One region of the Latilactobacillus parasakei genome, then DNA from elsewhere that is predicted to be linked to it. Evidence: a T-box and tRNA genes for the amino acid it is inferred to sense, from the RefSeq annotation. Region 1 holds a T-box; the other regions hold tRNA genes.
What was found. The T-box of region 1 lies ahead of ileS (isoleucine--tRNA ligase). A T-box ahead of a tRNA ligase gene usually reads a tRNA of that ligase, here a tRNA-Ile.
Positions count from the first base shown of each region.

Region 1 (10,304 bases):
ATCTTCGTTACTGGCGGTATGGGTGGCGGTACTGGTACCGGTGCAGCCCCAGTTGTTGCTAAAGTCGCTAAAGACTTAGGCGCATTAACGGTTGGTGTTGTGACACGTCCGTTTACATTCGAAGGTCCTAAACGTGGCAAAAATGCTGCTTCAGGGATTGCTGAATTAAAACAACACGTTGATACATTAGTCATTATTGCTAATAACCGTTTACTTGAAATTGTTGATAAGAAGACACCAATGTTAGAAGCTTTCCATGAAGCTGATAATGTTTTACGTCAAGGGGTTCAAGGGATTTCAGACTTAATCACATCACCTGGTTATGTCAACTTGGATTTTGCTGATGTTAAAACAGTAATGGCAAACCAAGGTTCTGCCTTGATGGGGATTGGTTCAGCTACTGGTGAAAACCGGACAGCAGAAGCAACGAAGAAGGCTATTTCATCACCATTATTGGAAGTTTCAATCGATGGCGCAGAACAAGTCCTCTTAAACATCACTGGTGGCCCAGACTTGTCATTATTTGAAGCACAAGATGCTGCTGGTATCGTTCAACAAGCTGCAACAAGTGAAGTCAACTTAATCTTTGGGACATCAATCAATGAAAACCTTGGGGACGAAGTTGTCGTAACTGTCATTGCAACCGGGATTGATAACGATGGTAAAACACCAAAACGTCCAGAAGCTGCTCAAACAACAACTAGTCAACCTGCACAACCTAGTACACCTAAACAAACGACTAATGACGATCCTTTCGGCAATTGGGACATGCGTCGGGAACCTAATCCACGCGAACAAGCGAAAGCAACTGAAAAATTTGATGAAGTTGAAAAGAAAGATTTCGACATCTTCAAACGGACAGCGCAAGTAGACAACGATGCTGTGGATACAAAACAAGATAACAATGATGTACCCCCATTTTTTAAACGACGTCGTAAATAATTAGGAGGATGACTGATGGCTGGTAAATTTAGTTTCAGTAATTTTTTCGGCATGACAGAAGATGATGATTATTCGACTGATCTGCAAGGAACCAATACAACTGATGAAGTCAGTCCAACATCACGTCCGGATAATATTATTTCAATGACCGCCGCAGGCAATGCTAAGATGAATAAAATCGTACTTTGCGAACCACGTATTTACTCCGATGCTAAAAAAGTCGGTAAGCATTTACTCGAAAATAAGGCTGTTATCGTTAATTTTACGAGAATTGAGGGTGCACAAGCGTCACGCATAATCGACTTTCTGACCGGGACCGTTTTCGCAATTAATGGCGAAATCCAACGGGTCGGTGAACAAATCTTTTTATGCACACCACCAAACTATGAAATTGATGGTAACTTATCGGATATTATCGATCAAAATGATTTTGATTCTGAGGTGAACTAAGTGCAATTTGTAATCTATTTATTAATGTTCTTAATGCAAGCGACAAGGATTTATGTGGGCATCATCTTTATTTATTGTCTATTAACTTGGATTCCAGGTGCGATGGACTCTAAATTAGGTCAGTTACTCGCGAGATTAGTTGAGCCTTTCTTAGGCGTTTTTGATCGGATCATACCAGCAATTGGTGGTATTGGTTTTTCTGCCATCATTGCTGGCTTTGTCTTGTATTTAGTTGAACGCGGCTTAGGAACGATTATTCAATTGTTAGTCACGGGGTATTACTAAGATGGCTGATAGCGAAGCTGTTTATCAGCATTTTAGAAAAAGTGAAGCCCCATTTGTTGCACAAGTCCTTGATTGGATTGAACAAGCAACAACTGAATACCGTGCAATATTAACGGATTTTTTAGACCCTAGACAGGCTTACATCTTGCAAACCTTAATTGGCGAAAAGGGTGAGCTTAAATACCATTTTAACGGTGGCTACAATGCTGCTGAACGACAACGTGCCTTGATTGCACCAACTTATTTTGAACCTGAGGAAGCCGATTTTGAAATCCAACTCTTTGAAATTCGTTACCCAATTAAATTTGCACAGCTCTCGCATGGTAAAATTTTAGGGACATTGGTCAACGCTGGTATTGATCGGAACGTGTTTGGCGATATCATGACGGATGGTCAACGGTGGCAATTTTTTGTCACAACTAAGATGGCTGACTATGTGGTAAGCCAGATTACGAAAATCGGGAAGGTCACTGTTCATCTTGAAGAACAGGCTTATACTGAGTTGATTATCCCTAAGGATGCTTGGCAGTTTGAACAACTTTTAGTTAGTTCATTCCGATTAGATACGATTATTGCGGCGGTCTATAACATGTCGCGACAACGTGCTAAGGAACTGGTTCAAGGCAATAAAGTGAAATTGAATTGGCAAGCCTTTGATAAGCCTGATTTTGAATTGGACTTATTAGACATTATCTCTGTACGCGGCTATGGTCGGATTCAGCTTAAATCAATTGATGGTCAAACACGTAAAGAAAAGTACCGTGTCACACTAGGTATTCTGAGAAAATAATAGAAATGTTGAAAATGACGGAGGGATTTCAGAATGGTTTTAACACCTTTAGATATTCATAACAAAGAGTTCGGCAATAAGATGCGGGGTTACAATCCTGATCAAGTTAATGACTTTTTAGATCAAGTGATTAAGGATTACGAATCAGTTTTAAATGAAAATGATGCTTTAAAAGCAGAACTAAAATCAAGTGATGAAAAGGTCACTTACTTTAACGAATTAAAAGATGCCTTGAACCAATCAATCATTGTGGCCCAAGAAGCAGCCGATAAAGTTAAAGAAAATGCTAAAAGAGAAGCAGAAATTATTCAAACTGAAACAGAAAAGAATTCTAAATCAATCTTGAATGATGCGACTGAAAAAGCCAACCACATTATTGAAGATGCAACGGAACGTGCTAAACAAATCGCCATCGAAACTGATGATTTGAAGAAACAAACACGTATTTTCCGTCAAAGATTACAAGTGATGCTTGAATCACAATTGGAAGTTGTTAAGAGCCCTGAATGGACAGATCTATTATCTAAAGATGATTTAGCTGGTCATGAAACATTATCTGCAGAAATTGACCTCACAGACCTTGACAGCAAGAAGCATAATCTAGTAGACTCAGAGACAGTAGTTAAACCATGGGATGATATTACGACGGATGACTTTTCTGATCAAACAACCCACACGATTGTTTTCCCTGATGACAAGTTACCAGAAGTAGCTGAAGAAGAAACACCCGAAGCACCAGAAGTTAAAGCTGATACTTTGGATGATGAAATTCATTCAGAAGAAACTCATAATGACTATGGCTATAATCCAATTGAACAAGATGATAGCGAACCATTAACAGACAATAACAAGAATTAACAAATTAAATAACATTTAAGCGAGCCAACGACTGGTGGAAGGTTGGTAATGCTCTATTTAGTGTGTATCACCTTGTTGTTTTTCAGATGAAATCAAGTAGTTTGAAACGGTCAATGCCCGTTAACGCATCTTAAGGAGGGTCTTGGACTCTCAAAATTAGGTGGTACCACGAAGATTTCGTCCTATAGCGGGCGGGGTCTTTTTTTGTTTTAAAAAATTGAGGAGTGATTTAATGCGTATCAAAGAAACATTAAACTTGGGTAAGACAGCTTTCCCAATGCGAGCAGGTTTGCCTAATCGTGAAATCGACTGGCAAAAGGGTTGGGCCGATAATAACCTTTATCAACAACGGCAAAAATTAAATGAAGGCAAACCATCATTCGTGCTTCATGATGGTCCTCCATTTGCGAATGGCAATATCCACATGGGTCACGCCTTAAATAAAACAAGTAAAGATATCATCGTTCGTTACAAATCAATGAACGGTTTTCGCGCACCTTTTGTCCCTGGTTGGGATACACATGGCTTACCAATCGAACAAGCCTTGGCCAAAAAAGGTATCAAGCGAAAGGAAATGAGCCTTGTTGACTATCGTAAACTTTGTTATGACTATGCTATGGAACAAGTCAACAAGCAACGCCAAGATTTCAAACGCCTTGGCATTTCTGCTGATTGGGATAACCCATACATCACTTTAACAGCTGATTTCGAAGCTGAAGAAATTCGCGTCTTCGGTGAAATGGCTAAAAAAGGCTATATCTATAAAGGTAAGAAGCCAGTTTACTGGTCACCTTCATCAGAATCAACATTAGCTGAAGCTGAAATTGAATACAAAGACATCAAGTCACCATCAATGTATGTTGCGTTTAACGTTGTTGATGGTAAAGATTTATTAGATGCTGACACAAAATTTATCATCTGGACAACAACACCATGGACAATTCCTGCTAACTTAGGGATTGCTGTTAACCCAGCTTTCGATTACGTACAAGTATTAGCTGACGGTCAAAAATACGTGGTTGCTGCAGAACGCTTGAACAAGATGACTGATCTTCTTGGTTGGGAATCAGTTGAAATCTTGAAGACTTTCAAGGGTGCTGACATGGAATTAATGACAGCTCGCCACCCATTATATGACCGTGAATCATTGGTGATCTTAGGGAACCACGTGACATTAGAAACTGGGACTGGTTTAGTGCATACGGCACCAGGTCACGGTGAAGATGATTACAACGCTGGGACCAAATACAAGTTACCAGTGCTTTCAGTCGTTGACAGCAAAGGGATCATGACTGAAGACGCTCCTGGCTTTGAGGGTGTTTATTACGATAAAGCCAACCCAATGGTGACAGAAGCGCTTGAAAAGAACGGTTCATTATTGAAACTCGACTTCTTCACGCATAGTTACCCACATGACTGGCGGACAAAGAAACCAGTTATCTTCCGGGCAACAGCACAATGGTTCGCTTCAATCGATGCATTCAGAGATCAAATCTTAGCACAAATCGAAAAAGTTGAATTCATGCCAGAATGGGGTAAGACGCGTCTTTACAACATGATCCGTGATCGTGGCGATTGGGTTATCTCTCGTCAACGGGCATGGGGTGTGCCATTACCAATCTTCTACGCTGAAGACGGTACGGAAATCATCACACCAGAAACAATCGAACGTGTAGCACAACTCTTTGCAGAACACGGTTCAAACGTTTGGTTTGAATGGGATGCTAAAGACTTATTACCAGCTGGCTTTACACATCCTGGTAGCCCAAATGGTGAATTTACAAAAGAAAAAGATATTATGGATGTTTGGTTTGATTCAGGTTCATCACATCAAGCTGTTTTAGCTGCTCGTGATGAATTAACTTATCCAGCAGACTTAATCTTAGAAGGTTCAGATCAATATCGTGGTTGGTTTAACTCAAGTTTAATCACGAGTGTTGCGGTTGGCGAAGTGAGCCCTTATAAAGCTGTTATCTCACAAGGCTTCGTCTTAGACGGTAATGGTCGTAAGATGAGTAAATCACTTGGGAACACAATCCTACCTGAAAAGATCATCAAACAAATGGGTGCAGATATTGTCCGCCTCTGGGTAGCCTCAGTCGATGCTAGTTCAGATGTGAAAGTGACAATAGAAAACTTCCAACAAGTCAGTGAAGCTTACCGGAAGATCCGGAACACAATGCGCTTTATGATTGCTAACACAACCGACTTTGATCCTGCCAAAGATACAGTTGATTACGCAGAATTAGGCTCAGTTGATAAGTTCATGTTGGTCCGCTTAAACGCAATCATTGCAAGTTGTAAAGCAGCTTACGATGCTTACGATTTTGCCACAGTTTATAAGACAATCAATATGTTCTTAACGAACGAATTATCAGCCTTCTACTTAGACTTCGCTAAAGACGTTGTTTATATTGATGGCCAAAATGATGCACCTCGTCGTAACATGCAAACTGTTTTCTATGCAGTAGCCGTTGCCTTGACGAAGTTATTGACACCAATCTTGCCACATACAGCTGAAGAAATCTGGAGCTACTTACATGAACCAGAAGAATTCGTTCAATTAGCTGAAATGCCAGAAGTTGAACACTTTGCCGGTGAAGAAGACTTAGTCGCAACATGGAACGCCTTCATGGGGATTCGCGACGATGTCTTAAAAGCCCTTGAAACAGCCCGGATGGACAAGGTCATCGGTAAGTCATTAGAAGCTGCTGTAACACTTTATCCAAACGAAGCCAATGCTGCTTTATTAGCTTCATTGGATGCTGATGTTAAACAATTATTGATTGTCTCACAATTAACGATTGCAGATCAAAACTCAGAAGTCCCAGCAGAAGCCACACAATTTGACGGCGTTGCTGTTAGTGTTGCGCATGCTGAGGGTGACGTTTGTGATCGTTGTCGGATGATTAAAACCGACGTCGGTTCAGACGACAAGTTCCCAATGCTTTGTGCGCGTTGTGCTGCGATTGTCACAGCCAACTACCCAGAAGCAGTTGCTGAAGGTTTAGAAAAATAAACATAATGCTTAAAAAAGCTCAGATATACCGCGTTATTGCGGCAATCTGAGCTTTTTTGTGCGAAAAATTTGATAACGATTACATTAATCTTAGTCTTTGTTAATGTTTAAACATGACTTATCATTTTTTTGATAAACTAGAAGAGGAAAAATTAAGAAGGGGTGGGTAAATGGGGCAAGGACAAGTTATGAAGCAACATATGGCATTAATTTTAATGCAATTATTATCAAAGAAACGGCAACGAAAATTAACCGTCGCTGAGTTTTTAGAACAGGCAGAGGTCTCACGAACGACCTTTTATTATCATTTTCCAAATGGGATGTGTGGTCTGTTTAGATGGACATTAGAGCAAGAGGTACTAGCGCTGGTGAGGCAGGCGATTTGCGCCGGCCACTGGGAAGAGGGCTGTCATGAGATGGTCCAATTCATTATGCGTTATCCTGAATTTTGTTTAAATCTCTATCGTTTCTCGGATGAAATGCTGCGTTGTGCTTTCTTTGAATCCTTCACAACGACTGTCTTTAAACAAGTACTTGAAAAATATCGACCACACTATACTGATTCGGAGTTGAAAGACTTTGAGATCTTTTACAGTGGGGCACTCATTAACCAAATTGATCGTTGGTTTGAAGGTAATTTAAAAGAATCTGGCGAGGCCGTTGATGTGCGCGTCTGTTTTAATTTACGTCAAATCGAACGGCTGATGAAATAACAACTGTACAAATGAAGCGTTTTGTTCGGGATTAGAACAAGACGGCGTGTTTGTCAGTGGTGATGAAATCATGATTTGGTAAACTAAGAGTGTACCAAAATAAAGGGAAACGCAACAACCATTATGGAAAGCTCGACCAATTGGTCGGGCTTTTTATGATAGTTACGTTGCAATATGATTGAACGAAAAATCGATTTATAGTCGTTTGATTGACTGTTATTAGGCTGACTCTTTTACCTATGTAACGGCCTCTGTTAAGCATTTTTGAATGCTATAATAAAAAAATCTTGAGTATTGAGATAACAATGGAGGAGTAAATTATGAAAGCCTATCAGACAATTTTATTATCGAGTATAGTTTTAAGCACACTAAACACGGGGACCGTATTAGCCGATACAGCGAATCAAAAAACAACTACGGATCAAACAGAACAGACCAAGGCCGTTGCCAATAGTAGTCGTGTCACTTCAACGAGTCAATCTAATGGCGCTACTACAAGCTCAGCAACATCAGTGAGCGCTGTTGCACCCAAAACAGCAGTTCAACAACCAACCAGTCAAACAATAAGTGCTAAAGAAGTCACACCTGTTGCCACACAACAAACGCAACAATCAGTTAGTCAAACAAAAGCAACACCAACTGCAACACAACAAGCTGGCAGTGTTGTCTTGACGGCTGCCAATTTTCCAGACGCTGGATTGCGAAAAAAGGTCAGTCAATTTGATTCAGACAAAGACGGTGTTTTATCACCGACTGAATTAACAAAGATAACATCACTTAACTTGTATAATACCGGTGTGAAAGATATAACGGGAATTAAATTATTGACCCATCTATCAAACTTAGATGCTAGTTTTTCGGAGCTCACCAAATTAGATCTACGGGGAATGACGTCATTAACTAAGCTCGATTATAGTGAAAGCCCCAATTTGACAGAAATTGATATTAGAGAGTGTCCTAATTTAATTTCAGCCTTTCATTCAGTGAAAAACGAAACGGTTTATATCTCAGCGGGAATGACGCAATACATTGGTTGTCCGTACGTTGATGAGCATACTGGACACATCGTCATTGATTTGGGCGGGGTTGCTCAAACCCAACCAAATGGTTCAAAAACGGTTGATTTAAGTCGTGTGATTTCACCTGATTTATTGGCAGTATTTAAAAAACACCAACAACCTGGTTTTGATGTTAATACGAATATTCTGACAATTCCAGCTAATCAGACAAGTTCAACCTATATTGCGGGTAAAGATCATATGTATAAAGATACAAACTGGTTATTCTACACCAATTATGATAAACAAGCCTTACCTGTAACAGCGAAATATGTTGACGAACAGGGGCAAGAATTAGCAAAATCAGAAACCTTTAAAGGCGATTTAGGCGAACAATATAAGACTGTCCAAAAAGATATTGCTGGTTATACATTAAAAGAAGTCCAAGGCCAAGCGACTGGAACGTATGCTAAGCAAGCTCAAACGGTGACGTATGTCTATGTGAAAAAGACAGCGGTCGTTACTGAAAAAGGGACGGTCACAGCGAAATACGTTGACGAAAAAGGGCAAGAGATTGCGAAGTCAGAAATCTTGAGTGGCAAAGTGGGTGACCAATATACCACTAATCAAAAAGCTATCGACGGCTATACATTCAAAAAGGTAGAAGGTACGACAACTGGCAAGTACACAAAGGCTAGCCAAACGGTAACCTATGTTTATACGAAAAAAGCCGCAGTCGTTACTGAAAAAGGAACGGTCACAGCGAAATACGTTGACGAAAAAGGGCAAGAGATTGCGAAGTCAGAAATCTTGAGTGGCAAAGTGGGTGACCAATATACCACTAATCAAAAAGCTATCGACGGCTATACATTCAAAAAGGTAGAAGGTACGACAACTGGCAAGTACACAAAGGCTAGCCAAACGGTAACCTATGTTTATACGAAAAAAGCCGCAGTCGTTACTGAAAAAGGAACGGTCACAGCGAAATACGTTGACGAAAAAGGCCAAGAGATTGCGAAATCAGAAATTTTGAGTGGTAAAGTGGGTGACCAATACACCACTAATCAAAAAGCTATCGACGGCTATACATTCAAAAAGGTAGAAGGTACGACAACTGGCAAGTACACAAAAGCCAGCCAAATGGTAACCTATGTCTATGCTAAGAAGACTGTTGTAACAGAAACGCGCCCAACAACACCTAATAAACCAAATAATCACGTTAACAAGACGCCAAATATCAATCAACAAACAACCATTAAAGAGACAGGTAAAAAGAAACTACCACAAACTGGCACTAATAATGTTTTAGGTGTAACAGTTGCTGGTTTACTATTAACCGCAGCAGCTGGCTTCAAATTGATTTTAGGACGTAAACAAAATTAGACTAATTAAAAAGGTGACCTTATAAAGGTCACCTTTTTGTGTGTGCTAATCAATATTAATAAAGTAATCGGGAAAGGCATCGATCAAGGTTTGCTGTTCTTCAAGCATCAAGTGTAAGTGATTGACCACTAGTTTAGTAGCTAGCGGTGTATCGTTGGCCTTGACCGCTTTGAGAATCGCTAGATGTTGATCAATCAATTTCTGCCATTTAAGATTTGTAATCTTTAAGCGGAGCCAACGGAAACGTGTCAGTTGGCTGTTGAGAATTTGAAGCCACTCCCAGATTTGCGCCTTATCAGCAGCAATGTAAAAAGCTTTATGGAATTCATCATCCATTGCAAAAAAGCCCTGCGCATCGTTTTGTTGATAGTAATATTCTTGTAATTTAATGATTCGTTCTAGTTCTGGTGTGATAGTATCAGTACTCTTAGCAATCGCTTCTTTAACAATTTCCTTTTCGATATTTTCACGAACAAAACGTGCATTTTTAGCACTCTCTAAATCAATTTTAGCGACATAGGAACCACTTTGGGGGACAACATCAATTAAGTTATCTTTTTTTAGATGGATTAACGCTTCTCTAACTGGTGTTCGACCTAAATCGATATCGCTGGTAATCATGTTTTCTGAAATCTTTTGGCCCGGAATGTAATCGGCTAATAAGATTTTTTGTTTAATCAGTTCATAAGCGGTCCGTTGCATGTTGGTTGTATTCATCGTTAACATTTTCAAGCCTCACTCTCGTAATCATTTTACTTGTTTTTTGATAGCATGGCAATGAAAGCGATTCAAAAAACTATTGACACATGTCCTCCTTTGGATTATATTGTAAGCGTAAACAAACATACTAGTATATCAGTTTATTA
Region 1 is NZ_CP186861.1:632,148-642,451, reverse strand. It holds gene ftsZ (cell division protein FtsZ) at 1-942, shown strand, start outside; gene ACPBEH_RS03305 (cell division protein SepF) at 958-1,392, shown strand; gene ACPBEH_RS03300 (YggT family protein) at 1,393-1,677, shown strand; gene ACPBEH_RS03295 (RNA-binding protein) at 1,679-2,467, shown strand; gene ACPBEH_RS03290 (DivIVA domain-containing protein) at 2,501-3,325, shown strand; T-box leader at 3,303-3,513, shown strand; gene ileS (isoleucine--tRNA ligase) at 3,558-6,344, shown strand; gene ACPBEH_RS03280 (TetR/AcrR family transcriptional regulator) at 6,515-7,057, shown strand; gene ACPBEH_RS03275 (MucBP domain-containing protein) at 7,378-9,438, shown strand; gene ACPBEH_RS03270 (GntR family transcriptional regulator) at 9,484-10,164, opposite strand.

Region 2 (10,304 bases), 370 kb from region 1:
CATCTTACCGTTTCTACCGGGGGATTCATTATTATTTGCCGCAGCTGCTTTAGCGGCTCGAACAGATAATGATTTGAATATCTGGGTATTTGCCGCATTATTCTTAGTTGCCGCAATTGCGGGCGATTCTTTAAACGAACAAATTGGTAAAAGAGTCGGGATGGCTGCAACTAAGAGCCGTTTCTTCGGGAAGTTTATCAATACTGAAAAGATTGAAGAGGCCCAGGTCTTCTTTAACAAGTACGGTGGCAAGACGATTACCATTGGCCGTTTCATGCCAATTATTAGAACCTTCGTCCCATTTGTCGCCGGTGGTAGTCAAATGTCATTTGGCAAGTTCTTCCGGTATGATGTTATCGGGAGTGTCTTGTGGGTAGTCCTTTGTTGTGGGGCCGGCTACTTCTTCGGAAACATCGCAGTCGTGAAGGAACATTTCTCATTGGTCGTTTTAGGCATTATTGCCGTTTCATTAATTCCAATGGTCATCACCGCGGTTAAGAGTCAATTAAAGAGCCGAAAAGCTAAATCATAATAAAAAAAGCGCACTGCCTGATTCTCGTTTGAGATCAGACGGTGCGCTTTTAAATTACATAATAGAAGTACTGTGAAGTGGTTGGCGCTTTTCAGGGTAGAGTTTGGTTAAAAGTTCGGTCACGGCAACTGGTGCTTCACCAAAGCCACTCGCAATTAACTTCACCTTACCAGGATAGGTAGCAATATCACCAATCGCATAGACGTTTGGTAAGTTGGTTGCCATTTGTTGGTTAACGCTGACTTGGTGATGATTGAGTGTTAAGCCCCAATCACGGAGAATCCGTGTATCGGAGATAAAACCGTAGTTGACGAGTAATTTATCGACAACTAGTTGTTCTTGATCGGTTGATTTCATTTTATTGAGTGAAAGGGCGAGTTGATGATCAACCTCTGTGAGACCGTCAATTAAAAATGGGGTCTTAATTTGAATAGAAGAGTTCATCAAAGCATCGACACTGCTTTCCAGACCCCGGAACTGATCACGACGGTGGATGATATAGACTTGTTTGGCGACTTTTTCGAGCATGAGGGCCCAATCAATCGCAGAATCGCCACCACCAGCAACGGCTACGGTTTGATCTTTAAACTGTGCCATTTCTTTAGCGAAGTAGTGGATATAGTTATTTTCCCATTCAGGTTGATAATCAACGGCTAGTTTTCGGGGCGTAAAGGCACCATTCCCGACGGCAATAAGCACACCGCGCGTGTGCGTTGTTCCTTTAGATGTTTCTAGGATGTAAGTACCGTCTTCTTGGGGTAATATCGCCTTAACAGATGTTTCTAGTTGGGTTGTCGGTTCAAAGACGGCTAATTGTTCAGCCAAGTTAGCGGTGAGCTGAGCACCAGTAATGCCTTTGAAACCGGCCACATCGAAGATTTCTTTTTCAGGATAGAGCGTTGCGACTTGGCCGCCTAGTTCGGGGAGGCTCTCGATGATTTGCACATCGGCTTTACGCATGCCTGCGTAGTAAGCAGCAAACATGCCAACGGGACCGCCACCGATTACGGTAATATCAAAAAGATGGTTAGGATCAAGCATAGGATAACTTCCTTCTATAGTAGACTTCTGAAATAGTATACTAGAAAAAAATTAGGAAAGCATGTTAAAAAGAAATAATAATAGTAATTTCTAGATTAATTCGCTATTATATACTGTGAATTAAAAACATTTAGGAGGTCTATCATGACATTTCCACAATTAGATTTAGAAAACTTTGCAGGACCAACAGCAACTTTTGATACCAACCATGGTGAATTCACTGTTGCGCTATTCCCAGAACAAGCGCCTAAGACGGTTGAAAACTTCATCGGCTTAGCTGAAAAAGATTACTATGACGGTATCGTCTTCCACCGAGTAATTAACGACTTCATGATTCAAGGTGGCGATCCTACAGGTACAGGTATGGGTGGCGAAAGTTTATGGGGCCAAGCCTTTGGCGATGAATTTAGCCAAGAACTTTTCAACTTGAACGGTGCGCTATCAATGGCTAATGCTGGACCTAATACAAATGGTAGCCAATTCTTTATCGTGACTAATGAACACATCAACCCAAGCATGATGTCTCAAATGCCAGGTGCTGGCTATCCTGAAGAAGTGATCGCAGCTTACGAAAAGGGTGGCACACCTTGGTTAGATCACAAACATACTGTCTTTGGACAAGTTTTAAGTGGCATGGACGTTGTTAATGAAATTAATGCTGTTGAAACAGGGATGCAAGACAAACCTGTTGATCCAGTGGTTATCAACCACATTTCAATCAAAAACTAAAAATGATACCCAGTTGATTTGTAAACTGGGTATTTTTTATTGGATTTTAATAAAGATAGGGTAGGTTGTTTCAGATGGCTTGCCTTTTACCAAGGACAAGGATTAGAATAGATAGGATAATTAAAGTTGGAGGACAATATGGTTTATCGAATTGGACAAAAAGTGACAGGCACCGTAACAGGGATTCAACCGTATGGTGTCTTTGTGGCATTAGATGAATCAGTTCAAGGCTTGATTCATATCTCGGAGTGCGGTCATGGTTTTGTGAAGGCACTAGACGAGCAATTTACAGTAGGACAGCAATTAGATGTATTAGTGTTAGATGTTGATGAATACACGCATAAGATTAGTTTGTCATTACGTGCACTTCATAAGGCACAGGATCTACTACCGCAACGAGCAAAGAAACATTATTGGACTAACCGTCGGATTCAAACGGGTTTTGCACCGATTGCGGAGCGATTACCGGGATGGACTAAAGCAGCAATTGAAGAATTAAACCAAAGGGGTAAATAGATGAGTGCTAAAGTAGCAGGAACAATCATGTACAAGACAAAGCAAGGTCAATATGATTTTTTAGTACAAAAACAAGCTGATACTGACTATAAAATGTTATCTACACATAAAGATTCAGATCAAACACCATTAGCTGCAGTTTTAAATGCCATTAAAGCGACGATTAAAATTGATGTTAATGAGCTAAGATTGATTAATTTAGCCAATATTAACCTTGAAGGTGAGAATGTTTCGTTTTTTGTCTTCCAATGGAGTGAACATCCGGCCGAATTCTATGACGAACAATTGCAAATAATTGCGAAATCGGGTTATCGGTTCGCAAACCCTAGTGAAATCACGGAATTGCTTGATAAATTGGAAGTAACAGGCGTTCCGCACCTAAATTAATTCGGACAATCACTGCATATCTATTCAAAAATGTCCGTTTTTATAACTTTTTACATTTTTATTCAAAAAAATGTAAATAAATGCTTGACGATATATCGGAATGTTGGTATAGTAGTCTATGTTGTCAGCGAGGCAATTGATAATCATCAAAAACAACGTCATCGAATTTAAAAGTTTTGAATATTTATTCAAAAAATATTTAAAAAAAGTTCTTGACAAGTTAGTACGAAAGATGATATATTAATTAAGCTGTTTCAACGCAGTAGATCTTTGAAAACTGAACAAAGTTTTGATAAACCAAATGTGTAGGGTCGCCCTTCGGGGCACAACATATTTGCGAAGTCAATTTCGCTAGCAAATAAATTAAGTAACAAAACAAGAGCTACAAACTTTTAATCGAGAGTTTGATCCTGGCTCAGGACGAACGCTGGCGGCGTGCCTAATACATGCAAGTCGAACGCACTCTCGTTTAGATTGAAGGAGCTTGCTCCTGATTGATAAACATTTGAGTGAGTGGCGGACGGGTGAGTAACACGTGGGTAACCTGCCCTAAAGTGGGGGATAACATTTGGAAACAGATGCTAATACCGCATAAAACCTAACACCGCATGGTGTAGGGTTGAAAGATGGTTTCGGCTATCACTTTAGGATGGACCCGCGGTGCATTAGTTAGTTGGTGAGGTAAAGGCTCACCAAGACCGTGATGCATAGCCGACCTGAGAGGGTAATCGGCCACACTGGGACTGAGACACGGCCCAGACTCCTACGGGAGGCAGCAGTAGGGAATCTTCCACAATGGACGAAAGTCTGATGGAGCAACGCCGCGTGAGTGAAGAAGGTTTTCGGATCGTAAAACTCTGTTGTTGGAGAAGAATGTATCTGATAGTAACTGATCAGGTAGTGACGGTATCCAACCAGAAAGCCACGGCTAACTACGTGCCAGCAGCCGCGGTAATACGTAGGTGGCAAGCGTTGTCCGGATTTATTGGGCGTAAAGCGAGCGCAGGCGGTTTCTTAAGTCTGATGTGAAAGCCTTCGGCTCAACCGAAGAAGTGCATCGGAAACTGGGAAACTTGAGTGCAGAAGAGGACAGTGGAACTCCATGTGTAGCGGTGAAATGCGTAGATATATGGAAGAACACCAGTGGCGAAGGCGGCTGTCTGGTCTGTAACTGACGCTGAGGCTCGAAAGCATGGGTAGCAAACAGGATTAGATACCCTGGTAGTCCATGCCGTAAACGATGAGTGCTAGGTGTTGGAGGGTTTCCGCCCTTCAGTGCCGCAGCTAACGCATTAAGCACTCCGCCTGGGGAGTACGACCGCAAGGTTGAAACTCAAAGGAATTGACGGGGGCCCGCACAAGCGGTGGAGCATGTGGTTTAATTCGAAGCAACGCGAAGAACCTTACCAGGTCTTGACATCCTTTGACCACTCTAGAGATAGAGCTTTCCCTTCGGGGACAAAGTGACAGGTGGTGCATGGTTGTCGTCAGCTCGTGTCGTGAGATGTTGGGTTAAGTCCCGCAACGAGCGCAACCCTTATTACTAGTTGCCAGCATTAAGTTGGGCACTCTAGTGAGACTGCCGGTGACAAACCGGAGGAAGGTGGGGACGACGTCAAATCATCATGCCCCTTATGACCTGGGCTACACACGTGCTACAATGGATGGTACAACGAGTTGCGAGACCGCGAGGTTTAGCTAATCTCTTAAAACCATTCTCAGTTCGGATTGTAGGCTGCAACTCGCCTACATGAAGCCGGAATCGCTAGTAATCGCGGATCAGCATGCCGCGGTGAATACGTTCCCGGGCCTTGTACACACCGCCCGTCACACCATGAGAGTTTGTAACACCCAAAGCCGGTGAGGTAACCCTTCGGGGAGCCAGCCGTCTAAGGTGGGACAGATGATTAGGGTGAAGTCGTAACAAGGTAGCCGTAGGAGAACCTGCGGCTGGATCACCTCCTTTCTAAGGAATAATACGGAAAACCTTGTACATTTGCGAAATCAAAACTTTGTTTAGTTTTGAGAGGTCTACTCTCATCATTAAGGACGTTTTTGGGCCTATAGCTCAGCTGGTTAGAGCGCACGCCTGATAAGCGTGAGGTCGATGGTTCGAGTCCATTTAGGCCCATTGTACCAATTTAATAGTTTCATTATGGGGGATTAGCTCAGCTGGGAGAGCGCCTGCTTTGCACGCAGGAGGTCATCGGTTCGATCCCGTTATCCTCCATTGATGACAATAGTCATCGTAACTTTGTTCTTTGAAAACTGGATAATAAGTAATATATTAGTTTTAAAAGCCGAGAAAAACATTGCGTTTTAAAGAGTTTTTTAATAATAGAAATATGAATTAGTTCATATCGCTAAACTCAAATAATAACCCTTTACCGTAGGTAAAGATAGGTTAAGTTATAAAGGGCGCATGGTGGATGCCTTGGCACTAGGAGCCGATGAAGGACGGTACTAACACCGATATGCTTCGGGGAGCTGTAAGTAAGCTTTGATCCGGAGATTTCCGAATGGGGGAACCCAATACTTTTAATCGAGTATTATCATTAAGTGAATACATAGCTTAATGAAGGTAGACGAGGGGAACTGAAACATCTAAGTACCTTCAGGAAGAGAAAGAAAAATCGATTCCCTAAGTAGCGGCGAGCGAACGGGGAAGAGCCCAAACCAAGAAGCTTGCTTCTTGGGGTTGTAGGACAGAACTTTGGAGTTACCAAGTTAAGTTGTAATCGAATCAGCTGGGAAGCTGAGTCAAAGAGTGTGATAACCACGTAGATTAAACAACTTAACCTCCGTTCTGGATCCTGAGTACGGCGGAACACGTGAAATTCCGTCGGAATCCGGGAGGACCATCTCCCAAGGCTAAATACTCCCTAGTGACCGATAGTGAACCAGTACCGTGAGGGAAAGGTGAAAAGCACCCCGGAAGGGGAGTGAAATAGATCCTGAAACCATGTGCCTACAATTAGTCAAAGCTCGTTAATGAGTGATGGCGTGCCTTTTGTAGAATGAACCGGCGAGTTACGTTTATATGCGAGGTTAAAGTGAAAAGCTGGAGCCGTAGCGAAAGCGAGTCTGAAATGGGCGAGTGAGTATATAGATGTAGACCCGAAACCAAGTGACCTACCCATGTCCAGGTTGAAGGTGTGGTAAAACACACTGGAGGACCGAACCCACGTCAGTTGAAAATGGCGGGGATGAGGTGTGGGTAGCGGTGAAATTCCAATCGAACTTGGAGATAGCTGGTTCTCTCCGAAATAGCTTTAGGGCTAGCCTCGGAATATTGGATCATGGAGGTAGAGCACTGTTTGGACTAGGGGCCCGTCATGGGTTACTGAATTCAGATAAACTCCGAATACCATTGATTTAGTTCCGGGAGTCAGACTGCGAGTGATAAGATCCGTAGTCGAAAGGGAAACAGCCCAGATCACCAGTTAAGGTCCCAAAATTTATGTTAAGTGGAAAAGGATGTGGCGGTGCACAGACAACTAGGATGTTGGCTCAGAAGCAGCCACCATTTAAAGAGTGCGTAATAGCTCACTAGTCGAGTGCCGCTGCGCCGAAAATGTACCGGGGCTAAACATAATACCGAAACTGTGGGTGGACACGTAAGTGTCCGCGGTAGGAGAGCGTTCTAAGGGCGATGAAGCTAGATCGTAAGGACTAGTGGAGCGCTTAGAAGTGAGAATGCCGGCATGAGTAGCGAAAGATCAGTGAGAATCTGATCCACCGTATGACTAAGGTTTCCTGGGGAAGGCTCGTCCTCCCAGGGTTAGTCGGGACCTAAGGCGAGGCCGAGAGGCGTAGTCGATGGATAACAGGTTGATATTCCTGTACTAGTTTATTTTGTTTGAATGATGGAGGGACGCAGGAAGCTAAGGAATGCACACGACTGGAAATGTGTGTCCAAGCAACAAGTCTTGAGTTGAGTGAAATGCTTGATTCTTTAAGGACAAGTTGTGATGGGGAGCGAAATTAAGTAGCGAAGTTCCTGATGTTACACTGCCAAGAAAAGCTTCTAGTGAGAAATAAACTACCCGTACCGTAAACCGACACAGGTGGTCGAGGAGAATATCCTAAGGTGAGCGAGTGAACTCTCGTTAAGGAACTCGGCAAAATGACCCCGTAACTTCGGGAGAAGGGGTGCTGACCGTCAGGTCAGCCGCAGTGAATAGGCCCAAACAACTGTTTATCAAAAACACAGGTCTCTGCAAAATCGTAAGATGACGTATAGGGGCTGACGCCTGCCCGGTGCTGGAAGGTTAAGAGGATGAGTTAGCGCAAGCGAAGCCCAGAATTGAAGCCCCAGTAAACGGCGGCCGTAACTATAACGGTCCTAAGGTAGCGAAATTCCTTGTCGGGTAAGTTCCGACCCGCACGAAAGGCGTAATGATTTGGGCACTGTCTCAACGAGAGACTCGGTGAAATTATAATACCCGTGAAGATGCGGGTTACCCGCGACAGGACGGAAAGACCCCATGGAGCTTTACTGTAGCTTGATATTGAGTGTTTGTACAGTTTGTACAGGATAGGTAGGAGCCGTAGAAATCGGAACGCTAGTTTCGATTGAGGCGTTGGTGGGATACTACCCTAACTGTATGACCACTCTAACCCGCGCCACTTAGCGTGGCGGGAGACAGTGTCAGGTGGGCAGTTTGACTGGGGCGGTCGCCTCCTAAAGTGTAACGGAGGCGCTCAAAGGTTCTCTCAGAATGGTTGGAAATCATTCGTAGAGTGTAAAGGTATAAGAGAGCTTGACTGTGAGATTGACAAATCGAGCAGGGACGAAAGTCGGACTTAGTGATCCGGTGGTTCCGTATGGAAGGGCCATCGCTCAACGGATAAAAGCTACCCTGGGGATAACAGGCTTATCTCCCCCAAGAGTCCACATCGACGGGGAGGTTTGGCACCTCGATGTCGGCTCATCGCATCCTGGGGCTGTAGTCGGTCCCAAGGGTTGGGCTGTTCGCCCATTAAAGCGGTACGCGAGCTGGGTTCAGAACGTCGTGAGACAGTTCGGTCCCTATCCGTCGCGGGCGCAGGAAATTTGAGAGGAGCTGTCCTTAGTACGAGAGGACCGGGATGGACATACCTCTGGTGTACCAGTTGTGCCGCCAGGCGCATCGCTGGGTAGCTATGTATGGCAGGGATAAACGCTGAAAGCATCTAAGTGTGAAGCCCCCCTCGAGATGAGATTTCCCATTCCTTTATGGAAGTAAGACCCCTGAAAGATGATCAGGTAGATAGGCTAGGAGTGGAAGTACAGCGATGTATGGAGCGGACTAGTACTAATCGGTCGAGGACTTAACCAAAGGTGCAATGTTTGGCTTTTGAAATGAAAATATTACTTATTATGCAGTTTTGAGAGAACGAAGTTCTTCTCAGTGCGAAAGCACAAAATAGTGTGGTGGCGATAGCAAGAAGGATACACCTGTTCCCATGTCGAACACAGTAGTTAAGCTTCTTAGCGCCGATAGTAGTTGGTGGGAAACTACCTGCGAGGATAGGACGTTGCCACGCTATATTTAATGGAGGTTTAGCTCAGTTGGGAGAGCGTCTGCCTTACAAGCAGAGGGTCACAGGTTCGAGCCCTGTAACCTCCATTGAGTCGTTAGCTCAGTTGGTAGAGCATCTGACTTTTAATCAGAGGGTCGACAGTTCGAGCCTGTCACGACTCATCGGCCAAGTTACACGCCAAAATGCGGGTGTGGCGGAATTGGCAGACGCGCTAGATTTAGGTTCTAGTGTCTATATAGACGTGGGGGTTCAAGTCCCTTCACCCGCATTCAATTGAATATTCAATGAAAGTTATCTTATTATGCCGACTTAGCTCAGTTGGTAGAGCATCTGATTTGTAATCAGAGGGTCGGGCGTTCGAATCGTCTAGTCGGCATTAAGATGCGGAAGTAGTTCAGTGGTAGAACATCACCTTGCCATGGTGGGGGTCGCGGGTTCGAATCCCGTCTTCCGCTTTCATTATGATTAAGCCGGGGTGGCGGAACTGGCAGACGCACGGGACTTAAAATCCCGCGGTAGGTGACTACCGTACCGGTTCGATTCCGGTCCTCGGCATCATAATGAAAAATGCACCCATAGCGCAACTGGATAGAGTGTCTGACTACGAATCAGAAGGTTGTAGGTTCGACTCCTACTGGGTGCATATAACGGGAAATAGCTCAGCTTGGTAGAGCACCTGGTTTGGGACCAGGGGGTCGCAGGTTCGAATCCTGTTTTCCCGATTGTAACGTAAGTTACATGTTATAAATTTAAGTTTTTTGGCGGTGTAGCTCAGCTGGCTAGAGCGTCCGGTTCATACCCGGGAGGTCGGGGGTTCGATCCCCTTCGCCGCTATTTTCAAAAAACTTGGACCTTTAGCTCAGTTGGTTAGAGCAGACGGCTCATAACCGCCCGGTCGTAGGTTCGAGTCCTACAAGGTCCATCGTTTGGTGAGATTTTGTAGGTGGTTATAATATTTTTATATTATCGCGGGATGGAGCAGTCTGGTAGCTCGTCGGGCTCATAACCCGAAGGTCGTAGGTTCAAACCCTACTCCCGCAATTGGTCGCATGGTCTAGCTGGTTAGGACGCCTGCCTGTCACGCAGGAGATCACGGGTTCGAGTCCCGTTGTGACCGTTTAAATGGCTCAGTAGCTCAGTTGGTAGAGCAATGGATTGAAGCTCCATGTGTCGGCAGTTCGATTCTGTCCTGCGCCATATCATGAATATGCGGGTGTAGTTTAGTGGTAAAACCACAGCCTTCCAAGCTGTTGTCGCGAGTCCGATTCTCGTCACCCGCTTTTCATGGGCCTATAGCTCAGCTGGTTAGAGCGCACGCCTGATAAGCGTGAGGTCGATGGTTCGAGTCCATTTAGGCCCATTATCTAAATATTTGGAGAAGTACTCAAGTGGCTGAAGAGGCGCCCCTGCTAAGGGTGTAGGTCGGGAAACTGGCGCGAGGGTTCAAATCCCTCCTTCTCCGTTTTGTATGGCCCGTTGGTCAAGTGGTTAAGACACCGCCCTTTCACGGCGGTATCATGGGTTCAAATCCCGTACGGGTCATTGTAACATTGTTACATTTATAGTTTTTATG
Region 2 is NZ_CP186861.1:1,006,013-1,016,316, reverse strand. It holds gene ACPBEH_RS05385 (VTT domain-containing protein) at 1-532, shown strand, start outside; gene ACPBEH_RS05380 (NAD(P)/FAD-dependent oxidoreductase) at 587-1,573, opposite strand; gene ACPBEH_RS05375 (peptidylprolyl isomerase) at 1,718-2,302, shown strand; gene ACPBEH_RS05370 (CvfD/Ygs/GSP13 family RNA-binding post-transcriptional regulator) at 2,441-2,818, shown strand; gene ACPBEH_RS05365 (hypothetical protein) at 2,819-3,205, shown strand; rRNA gene ACPBEH_RS05360 (16S ribosomal RNA) at 3,598-5,171, shown strand; tRNA gene ACPBEH_RS05355 (tRNA-Ile) at 5,263-5,336, shown strand; tRNA gene ACPBEH_RS05350 (tRNA-Ala) at 5,363-5,435, shown strand; rRNA gene ACPBEH_RS05345 (23S ribosomal RNA) at 5,608-8,526, shown strand; rRNA gene rrf (5S ribosomal RNA) at 8,618-8,734, shown strand; tRNA gene ACPBEH_RS05335 (tRNA-Val) at 8,745-8,817, shown strand; tRNA gene ACPBEH_RS05330 (tRNA-Lys) at 8,820-8,892, shown strand; tRNA gene ACPBEH_RS05325 (tRNA-Leu) at 8,916-8,999, shown strand; tRNA gene ACPBEH_RS05320 (tRNA-Thr) at 9,035-9,107, shown strand; tRNA gene ACPBEH_RS05315 (tRNA-Gly) at 9,115-9,186, shown strand; tRNA gene ACPBEH_RS05310 (tRNA-Leu) at 9,201-9,286, shown strand; tRNA gene ACPBEH_RS05305 (tRNA-Arg) at 9,301-9,374, shown strand; tRNA gene ACPBEH_RS05300 (tRNA-Pro) at 9,380-9,453, shown strand; tRNA gene ACPBEH_RS05295 (tRNA-Met) at 9,492-9,565, shown strand; tRNA gene ACPBEH_RS05290 (tRNA-Ile) at 9,580-9,653, shown strand; tRNA gene ACPBEH_RS05285 (tRNA-Met) at 9,699-9,772, shown strand; tRNA gene ACPBEH_RS05280 (tRNA-Asp) at 9,775-9,848, shown strand; tRNA gene ACPBEH_RS05275 (tRNA-Phe) at 9,856-9,928, shown strand; tRNA gene ACPBEH_RS05270 (tRNA-Gly) at 9,941-10,011, shown strand; tRNA gene ACPBEH_RS05265 (tRNA-Ile) at 10,018-10,091, shown strand; tRNA gene ACPBEH_RS05260 (tRNA-Ser) at 10,106-10,193, shown strand; tRNA gene ACPBEH_RS05255 (tRNA-Glu) at 10,202-10,273, shown strand; tRNA gene ACPBEH_RS05250 (tRNA-Ser) at 10,304-10,304, shown strand, end outside.
Region 2: it encodes a tRNA-Ile, which carries the amino acid that the T-box ahead of ileS (isoleucine--tRNA ligase) is inferred to sense. The anticodon was not compared.

Region 3 (10,304 bases), 1.0 Mb from region 1:
AAAAGACTTGTTCGACAACAAGTCTTTGAGAGTCGGGAAAACAAGATTTGAACTTGCGGCCCCTACGCCCCGAACGTAGTGCTCTACCAAACTGAGCTACTTCCCGGAGAGTTATTTAATTATTTACGGGTACAAAAAAAGCGGAAGACGGGATTCGAACCCGCGACCCCCACCATGGCAAGGTGATGTTCTACCACTGAACTACTTCCGCATTTTTTATTAACTTTTTGTATCCAGTCGGGAAAACAGGATTCGAACCTGCGACCCCCTGGTCCCAAACCAGGTGCTCTACCAAGCTGAGCTATTTCCCGTTATATGCACCCAGTAGGAGTCGAACCTACAACCTTCTGATTCGTAGTCAGACACTCTATCCAGTTGCGCTATGGGTGCATTTTTCATTATGATGCCGAGGACCGGAATCGAACCGGTACGGTAGTCACCTACCGCGGGATTTTAAGTCCCGTGCGTCTGCCAGTTCCGCCACCCCGGCTTAATCATAATGAAAGCGGAAGACGGGATTCGAACCCGCGACCCCCACCATGGCAAGGTGATGTTCTACCACTGAACTACTTCCGCATCTTAATGCCGACTAGACGATTCGAACGCCCGACCCTCTGATTACAAATCAGATGCTCTACCAACTGAGCTAAGTCGGCATAATAAGATAACTTTCATTGAATATTCAATTGAATGCGGGTGAAGGGACTTGAACCCCCACGTCTATATAGACACTAGAACCTAAATCTAGCGCGTCTGCCAATTCCGCCACACCCGCATTTTGGCGTGTAACTTGGCCGATGAGTCGTGACAGGCTCGAACTGTCGACCCTCTGATTAAAAGTCAGATGCTCTACCAACTGAGCTAACGACTCAATGGAGGTTACAGGGCTCGAACCTGTGACCCTCTGCTTGTAAGGCAGACGCTCTCCCAACTGAGCTAAACCTCCATTAAATATAGCGTGGCAACGTCCTATCCTCGCAGGTAGTTTCCCACCAACTACTATCGGCGCTAAGAAGCTTAACTACTGTGTTCGACATGGGAACAGGTGTATCCTTCTTGCTATCGCCACCACACTATTTTGTGCTTTCGCACTGAGAAGAACTTCGTTCTCTCAAAACTGCATAATAAGTAATATTTTCATTTCAAAAGCCAAACATTGCACCTTTGGTTAAGTCCTCGACCGATTAGTACTAGTCCGCTCCATACATCGCTGTACTTCCACTCCTAGCCTATCTACCTGATCATCTTTCAGGGGTCTTACTTCCATAAAGGAATGGGAAATCTCATCTCGAGGGGGGCTTCACACTTAGATGCTTTCAGCGTTTATCCCTGCCATACATAGCTACCCAGCGATGCGCCTGGCGGCACAACTGGTACACCAGAGGTATGTCCATCCCGGTCCTCTCGTACTAAGGACAGCTCCTCTCAAATTTCCTGCGCCCGCGACGGATAGGGACCGAACTGTCTCACGACGTTCTGAACCCAGCTCGCGTACCGCTTTAATGGGCGAACAGCCCAACCCTTGGGACCGACTACAGCCCCAGGATGCGATGAGCCGACATCGAGGTGCCAAACCTCCCCGTCGATGTGGACTCTTGGGGGAGATAAGCCTGTTATCCCCAGGGTAGCTTTTATCCGTTGAGCGATGGCCCTTCCATACGGAACCACCGGATCACTAAGTCCGACTTTCGTCCCTGCTCGATTTGTCAATCTCACAGTCAAGCTCTCTTATACCTTTACACTCTACGAATGATTTCCAACCATTCTGAGAGAACCTTTGAGCGCCTCCGTTACACTTTAGGAGGCGACCGCCCCAGTCAAACTGCCCACCTGACACTGTCTCCCGCCACGCTAAGTGGCGCGGGTTAGAGTGGTCATACAGTTAGGGTAGTATCCCACCAACGCCTCAATCGAAACTAGCGTTCCGATTTCTACGGCTCCTACCTATCCTGTACAAACTGTACAAACACTCAATATCAAGCTACAGTAAAGCTCCATGGGGTCTTTCCGTCCTGTCGCGGGTAACCCGCATCTTCACGGGTATTATAATTTCACCGAGTCTCTCGTTGAGACAGTGCCCAAATCATTACGCCTTTCGTGCGGGTCGGAACTTACCCGACAAGGAATTTCGCTACCTTAGGACCGTTATAGTTACGGCCGCCGTTTACTGGGGCTTCAATTCTGGGCTTCGCTTGCGCTAACTCATCCTCTTAACCTTCCAGCACCGGGCAGGCGTCAGCCCCTATACGTCATCTTACGATTTTGCAGAGACCTGTGTTTTTGATAAACAGTTGTTTGGGCCTATTCACTGCGGCTGACCTGACGGTCAGCACCCCTTCTCCCGAAGTTACGGGGTCATTTTGCCGAGTTCCTTAACGAGAGTTCACTCGCTCACCTTAGGATATTCTCCTCGACCACCTGTGTCGGTTTACGGTACGGGTAGTTTATTTCTCACTAGAAGCTTTTCTTGGCAGTGTAACATCAGGAACTTCGCTACTTAATTTCGCTCCCCATCACAACTTGTCCTTAAAGAATCAAGCATTTCACTCAACTCAAGACTTGTTGCTTGGACACACATTTCCAGTCGTGTGCATTCCTTAGCTTCCTGCGTCCCTCCATCATTCAAACAAAATAAACTAGTACAGGAATATCAACCTGTTATCCATCGACTACGCCTCTCGGCCTCGCCTTAGGTCCCGACTAACCCTGGGAGGACGAGCCTTCCCCAGGAAACCTTAGTCATACGGTGGATCAGATTCTCACTGATCTTTCGCTACTCATGCCGGCATTCTCACTTCTAAGCGCTCCACTAGTCCTTACGATCTAGCTTCATCGCCCTTAGAACGCTCTCCTACCGCGGACACTTACGTGTCCACCCACAGTTTCGGTATTATGTTTAGCCCCGGTACATTTTCGGCGCAGCGGCACTCGACTAGTGAGCTATTACGCACTCTTTAAATGGTGGCTGCTTCTGAGCCAACATCCTAGTTGTCTGTGCACCGCCACATCCTTTTCCACTTAACATAAATTTTGGGACCTTAACTGGTGATCTGGGCTGTTTCCCTTTCGACTACGGATCTTATCACTCGCAGTCTGACTCCCGGAACTAAATCAATGGTATTCGGAGTTTATCTGAATTCAGTAACCCATGACGGGCCCCTAGTCCAAACAGTGCTCTACCTCCATGATCCAATATTCCGAGGCTAGCCCTAAAGCTATTTCGGAGAGAACCAGCTATCTCCAAGTTCGATTGGAATTTCACCGCTACCCACACCTCATCCCCGCCATTTTCAACTGACGTGGGTTCGGTCCTCCAGTGTGTTTTACCACACCTTCAACCTGGACATGGGTAGGTCACTTGGTTTCGGGTCTACATCTATATACTCACTCGCCCATTTCAGACTCGCTTTCGCTACGGCTCCAGCTTTTCACTTTAACCTCGCATATAAACGTAACTCGCCGGTTCATTCTACAAAAGGCACGCCATCACTCATTAACGAGCTTTGACTAATTGTAGGCACATGGTTTCAGGATCTATTTCACTCCCCTTCCGGGGTGCTTTTCACCTTTCCCTCACGGTACTGGTTCACTATCGGTCACTAGGGAGTATTTAGCCTTGGGAGATGGTCCTCCCGGATTCCGACGGAATTTCACGTGTTCCGCCGTACTCAGGATCCAGAACGGAGGTTAAGTTGTTTAATCTACGTGGTTATCACACTCTTTGACTCAGCTTCCCAGCTGATTCGATTACAACTTAACTTGGTAACTCCAAAGTTCTGTCCTACAACCCCAAGAAGCAAGCTTCTTGGTTTGGGCTCTTCCCCGTTCGCTCGCCGCTACTTAGGGAATCGATTTTTCTTTCTCTTCCTGAAGGTACTTAGATGTTTCAGTTCCCCTCGTCTACCTTCATTAAGCTATGTATTCACTTAATGATAATACTCGATTAAAAGTATTGGGTTCCCCCATTCGGAAATCTCCGGATCAAAGCTTACTTACAGCTCCCCGAAGCATATCGGTGTTAGTACCGTCCTTCATCGGCTCCTAGTGCCAAGGCATCCACCATGCGCCCTTTATAACTTAACCTATCTTTACCTACGGTAAAGGGTTATTATTTGAGTTTAGCGATATGAACTAATTCATATTTCTATTATTAAAAAACTCTTTAAAACGCAATGTTTTTCTCGGCTTTTAAAACTAATATATTACTTATTATCCAGTTTTCAAAGAACAAAGTTACGATGACTATTGTCATCAATGGAGGATAACGGGATCGAACCGATGACCTCCTGCGTGCAAAGCAGGCGCTCTCCCAGCTGAGCTAATCCCCCATAATGAAACTATTAAATTGGTACAATGGGCCTAAATGGACTCGAACCATCGACCTCACGCTTATCAGGCGTGCGCTCTAACCAGCTGAGCTATAGGCCCAAAAACGTCCTTAATGATGAGAGTAGACCTCTCAAAACTAAACAAAGTTTTGATTTCGCAAATGTACAAGGTTTTCCGTATTATTCCTTAGAAAGGAGGTGATCCAGCCGCAGGTTCTCCTACGGCTACCTTGTTACGACTTCACCCTAATCATCTGTCCCACCTTAGACGGCTGGCTCCCCGAAGGGTTACCTCACCGGCTTTGGGTGTTACAAACTCTCATGGTGTGACGGGCGGTGTGTACAAGGCCCGGGAACGTATTCACCGCGGCATGCTGATCCGCGATTACTAGCGATTCCGGCTTCATGTAGGCGAGTTGCAGCCTACAATCCGAACTGAGAATGGTTTTAAGAGATTAGCTAAACCTCGCGGTCTCGCAACTCGTTGTACCATCCATTGTAGCACGTGTGTAGCCCAGGTCATAAGGGGCATGATGATTTGACGTCGTCCCCACCTTCCTCCGGTTTGTCACCGGCAGTCTCACTAGAGTGCCCAACTAAATGCTGGCAACTAGTAATAAGGGTTGCGCTCGTTGCGGGACTTAACCCAACATCTCACGACACGAGCTGACGACAACCATGCACCACCTGTCACTTTGTCCCCGAAGGGAAAGCTCTATCTCTAGAGTGGTCAAAGGATGTCAAGACCTGGTAAGGTTCTTCGCGTTGCTTCGAATTAAACCACATGCTCCACCGCTTGTGCGGGCCCCCGTCAATTCCTTTGAGTTTCAACCTTGCGGTCGTACTCCCCAGGCGGAGTGCTTAATGCGTTAGCTGCGGCACTGAAGGGCGGAAACCCTCCAACACCTAGCACTCATCGTTTACGGCATGGACTACCAGGGTATCTAATCCTGTTTGCTACCCATGCTTTCGAGCCTCAGCGTCAGTTACAGACCAGACAGCCGCCTTCGCCACTGGTGTTCTTCCATATATCTACGCATTTCACCGCTACACATGGAGTTCCACTGTCCTCTTCTGCACTCAAGTTTCCCAGTTTCCGATGCACTTCTTCGGTTGAGCCGAAGGCTTTCACATCAGACTTAAGAAACCGCCTGCGCTCGCTTTACGCCCAATAAATCCGGACAACGCTTGCCACCTACGTATTACCGCGGCTGCTGGCACGTAGTTAGCCGTGGCTTTCTGGTTGGATACCGTCACTACCTGATCAGTTACTATCAGATACATTCTTCTCCAACAACAGAGTTTTACGATCCGAAAACCTTCTTCACTCACGCGGCGTTGCTCCATCAGACTTTCGTCCATTGTGGAAGATTCCCTACTGCTGCCTCCCGTAGGAGTCTGGGCCGTGTCTCAGTCCCAGTGTGGCCGATTACCCTCTCAGGTCGGCTATGCATCACGGTCTTGGTGAGCCTTTACCTCACCAACTAACTAATGCACCGCGGGTCCATCCTAAAGTGATAGCCGAAACCATCTTTCAACCCTACACCATGCGGTGTTAGGTTTTATGCGGTATTAGCATCTGTTTCCAAATGTTATCCCCCACTTTAGGGCAGGTTACCCACGTGTTACTCACCCGTCCGCCACTCACTCAAATGTTTATCAATCAGGAGCAAGCTCCTTCAATCTAAACGAGAGTGCGTTCGACTTGCATGTATTAGGCACGCCGCCAGCGTTCGTCCTGAGCCAGGATCAAACTCTCGATTAAAAGTTTGTAGCTCTTGTTTTGTTACTTAATTTATTTGCTAGCGAAATTGACTTCGCAAATATGTTGTGCCCCGAAGGGCGACCCTACACATTTGGTTTATCAAAACTTTGTTCAGTTTTCAAAGGTCTACCTTATATGAATCGTCGCTGTTTGAAATTTAAAATCCCATAAGCAACGCAATTAATCATATCATGCGATCAAGTTGATGTCAACTACTTTTTAAAAATAATTTTTATCAACTTTTCAATCACACGTTCATCTCTCGACAACATAGAATATCTTACCATCCTAGTGTGACAACGTCAATCACTATTTTCACATTTTTTTAAAAAACTTGAAAATAACCTTTACCGAGCTTAAAAAAACCGTTTTAATCCATTAAAAAACCGCCCTAATTGCGCCACTGATTATCTCTTATAACACTTTTAAATCGCGATTTCGCCACCATTTTCACGAATTGGTATAGTTGAAAGGCGTATTGGCTAACAAATCATGCAAATTTGTTAGCCAATACGCCTTAATCACCGCTAATAGAAGTCTTCCAAGCGTTCATAATCTAATATTTCGACTTGCCGTCCTTGTCTTTTTATCAATTGACGCTGTTCTAATTGTTTTAATTGTCGTGATAAAGTTTCTGGTGTCGTCCCAATATACGTTGCTAATTCTTTTAACTTCATCGGGATTTTAACCGTCAACGTCTCACTGACCTTCACCAAAGCCAATAAATAAGTCACAATTCGCGATTCAACCGATTCGATATTCATCAGATTGGCTTGTTGTTCCAACTTAATCATCTTATTAGCCGTTACTTCTAAAAGTTTCAAACTAATTTCCGGATAAGTTAATAGTAGTTCTTGAAAAGGTGCGCGAGGTAATGTGCAGATTACACTGTCTTGGAGTGCCTCACCATATACTTGTTCCTCCTGATTCGTAAAGAGCAACTTCTCACCTTCAAAGTCACCCGGTTCCATAATCCGTAACAGTTGTTCTTTACCCGCTGCGGATAATTGATAAACCTTAATACTCCCACTGGCCAGAATCACTAGGCGTTTTTGCGCAGTCGGACTAATGACTTGCTGACCCTTAGCAACCTTTTCGTGGTGCGTTAGCGCCGAAATCTTCAGGAGACTATCGTGATCAAGGTGACTAAATATCGGTACTAGTTCTGCACAAATATGTTGTTCAACAGTTGCCACACGCCCACTTCCTTCTATTTAGTCGTCATCTTCTTCATCTAAACCTTCACGCGCATCCTTACCCAGTTGATTTTGCAATACGCGAATTTGATGTTGGTTATACCCTAACATATCAATCATATCAGTTACTAAAGCAAATCGTTCTTCTTTTTGGGCGAGCTTGATCGCCCGTGATACGAATAGGTTGGCGGTGTTAAAATCGTTGACCAATTCCGCCATCATAGCAGGCACATCCCAATACTTGATGCGAGCATCTTCAGTAAGCATCAAGTATTCAGTGTATTCCGCTTGGGTCGTCGGGATTACTTCGCCCTCATCCAATAATCGTTCGGCCGTCTTATCTAATAGCATATCATTTTCAGTTAATAAAGTTGCCACTTGTGCCTTGAAGGTGCCATTATCAATCCCTTTGGCAGACCACTTCATCTGACGGAGTTTGCGCCGTTGGATTGTGAGATTGGCCATAATGTGGCCGATCATTGCACCAGCCGTTGGTGTATGGTGATCCACATCCGCTTGTTTCAGTTCTGCTTGGTAACGTGCTTCAATTGCCGCTGTTGTTAACATCTCAATGCCCCCCTATTTAACCTTCACACTTTTAACCTTGTAGCCCAGATCCGTAACCACTTGGGTCAATTGTTCTGGGTTAGTCGTTGTTTCATCATATTCAGTTTTCACTTTGCTTGCATTAAATAGTACCTTGACTGATTCGACGCCTGCTTGTTGACTAACACCCGCTTGAATTTTTTGCATACATGATGGGCATGAGAGCTCATCTAATTGCATCACTAATTTTGCCATAACAAAAACCACCTTTTCTTCATTTGATACCTTTACTATACTGCCGGTCGCATAATTAAAAATTGATCGTCATCAAGTTTAGCGAACTTTAAACCGAATTAAGCGCATCGCGTTTAAAATGACGACTAAAATACTAATTTCGTGAACCAACATCCCGCTGGCCATTTGAACGTAGCCTAAAATCAATCCTAATAGAAGTAACGCGACCGTTCCAACCGCAATCACGATGTTTTGAACCGTATTACGGGCTGTCGCCTTAGTGAGGTAATCGGCGTAGACGACTTCAGAAAGTGTCGATTGCATCAATACAATATCCGACGTTTCAATTGCGACATCTGTGCCGGAACCCATCGCGATCCCAATGTCCGCAAGCGCTAATGAGGGACTATCATTGATGCCATCCCCGATAAAAGCGACTTTTTGGCCTTTTGCTTGGTACCTTTTCAAGTAATCAATCTTCTCCGCTGGTAACAAGTTCGCGTGAAATTCTGTGATCCCCACTTCGCGGGCAATGGCTGCCGCTGTTTTTTCATTATCCCCGGTCAGCATCACAAGCTTTTTAACGTCGGCCTTTCTCAAACGGGCCAAAGCTGCTTTGGCGTCCGGTTTCACCGTATCCGCAATCCCGATAATCAGCGCCAATGTTTGATCAATCGCCACCAACACTGTTGATTGCCCAGCCCTTTGACTGGCTTCAATCACCGCGCGTTGTTGCTCATCAATGATAATGCCGGCGTCCGTCAATAACTGCGCGCGGCCAATTCGAACCACTTGTTCCCCGACTTGGGCTTTAACCCCCAGCCCTTTGAGCGTTTCAATGTGAGTGACAATCGGTAAAGCCGTTAAGCCTTGTTGTTGGACATAGCTAACCACCGCCAGCGCTAATGGATGATCCGATTGCTTTTCGACGGCTGCAGCTAATTCCAAAACAGTCGCTTCATCAGCCGCATAGTTCACAACTTGTGCTACTGCCGTTTCGCCTTTAGTGAGTGTCCCCGTCTTATCGAAAACCATTGTATCGATCCCGGCCATCTTATTAACCACCTCGCCGCCTTTAATCAAGACGCCGTTTTTCGCACCGTTACCAATCCCAGCAACGATTGAAACTGGCGCGCCAATCACTAAGGCACCTGGGCAACCCAACACTAAAATCGTAATCGCTAATTTAAAATCGCGTGTGATCAAGCCGACCACTAACGCTAATACCAACACTGCGGGTGTGTAGTATGTCGCAAAACGATCGATAAACTTTTCCGCCGGTGATTTACTATCCTGCGCTTCTTCCACCAATTCAACAATTTGGGCAAAAGTCGTGTCATCCCCAACTTGATTAGCGACTACGGTCAGCGTGCCATTGTCGACAATCGCGCCAGAATAGACGCTGGCGCCAACTTCTTTTTTAACCAGCTGTGCTTCACCCGTAATACTGGCTTCATTAACAAAGGCACTTCCCGTGATAACCGTCCCATCAACTGGCACCTGACCACCCGCTTTGACTAAAACGTGATCGCCAATTACCACATCGTCGACATCGACTGCCGTCACAGTGCAGTCATCCGCAACCACTTGTGCGGTTTGAGGTGCCATCTCCGATAATGACCGGATTGATTCCCGGGTCTTTTTAAGTGTTCGTTGTTCAAGATAACTCCCGAATAAGAATAAAAAGGTCACAATCGCCGATTCGTTGTATTCGCCAATAACAAAGGCCCCAATCACCGCAATGGTCACCAATAAATCGATGCTCACCACTTTGACCTTCAAGGCTTGGTAAGCCTGCATCAAAATCGGCGCCACCCCAAGCACTGAAGCAATTAACAATAGCCCTTGCATCCCAATAACCGGCTCACCTAACCAGCGCCAACTGTAAGCTACCGCAATTAGTAGCCCTACAATCATCGCAATTTGATTCTTAGACGCTTGTAACGATTTTTGAAATCGCATTTGAATCCCTTCTTTCTATCTGTTGTCTCCATTATAGAAGGCCCGTGATCGAAAGAACTTGATGATCATCAAGTTAGTAAAAATTAAAAAACGGATTTTATTAGTAAAACAATTTGCGTTAAAATGTTTTTTACTAAAAATATAAATAAACATTAAAGCCTTATATATCGGATTATTAAAGCTAATTTAAATCCTAAAAATAAAAACTACCTTGAATTAGTTATTTACTTTTTTACTAAAAAATACTATTATAAATTCAAGAAAACGTTTTCA
Region 3 is NZ_CP186861.1:1,675,313-1,685,616, reverse strand. It holds tRNA gene ACPBEH_RS08415 (tRNA-Pro) at 33-106, opposite strand; tRNA gene ACPBEH_RS08410 (tRNA-Gly) at 140-211, opposite strand; tRNA gene ACPBEH_RS08405 (tRNA-Pro) at 238-311, opposite strand; tRNA gene ACPBEH_RS08400 (tRNA-Arg) at 317-390, opposite strand; tRNA gene ACPBEH_RS08395 (tRNA-Leu) at 405-490, opposite strand; tRNA gene ACPBEH_RS08390 (tRNA-Gly) at 505-576, opposite strand; tRNA gene ACPBEH_RS08385 (tRNA-Thr) at 584-656, opposite strand; tRNA gene ACPBEH_RS08380 (tRNA-Leu) at 692-775, opposite strand; tRNA gene ACPBEH_RS08375 (tRNA-Lys) at 799-871, opposite strand; tRNA gene ACPBEH_RS08370 (tRNA-Val) at 874-946, opposite strand; rRNA gene rrf (5S ribosomal RNA) at 957-1,073, opposite strand; rRNA gene ACPBEH_RS08360 (23S ribosomal RNA) at 1,165-4,083, opposite strand; tRNA gene ACPBEH_RS08355 (tRNA-Ala) at 4,256-4,328, opposite strand; tRNA gene ACPBEH_RS08350 (tRNA-Ile) at 4,355-4,428, opposite strand; rRNA gene ACPBEH_RS08345 (16S ribosomal RNA) at 4,520-6,093, opposite strand; gene ACPBEH_RS08340 (Crp/Fnr family transcriptional regulator) at 6,621-7,289, opposite strand; gene ACPBEH_RS08335 (ferritin-like domain-containing protein) at 7,308-7,856, opposite strand; gene ACPBEH_RS08330 (heavy-metal-associated domain-containing protein) at 7,869-8,090, opposite strand; gene ACPBEH_RS08325 (heavy metal translocating P-type ATPase) at 8,169-10,031, opposite strand.
Region 3: it encodes a tRNA-Ile, which carries the amino acid that the T-box ahead of ileS (isoleucine--tRNA ligase) is inferred to sense. The anticodon was not compared.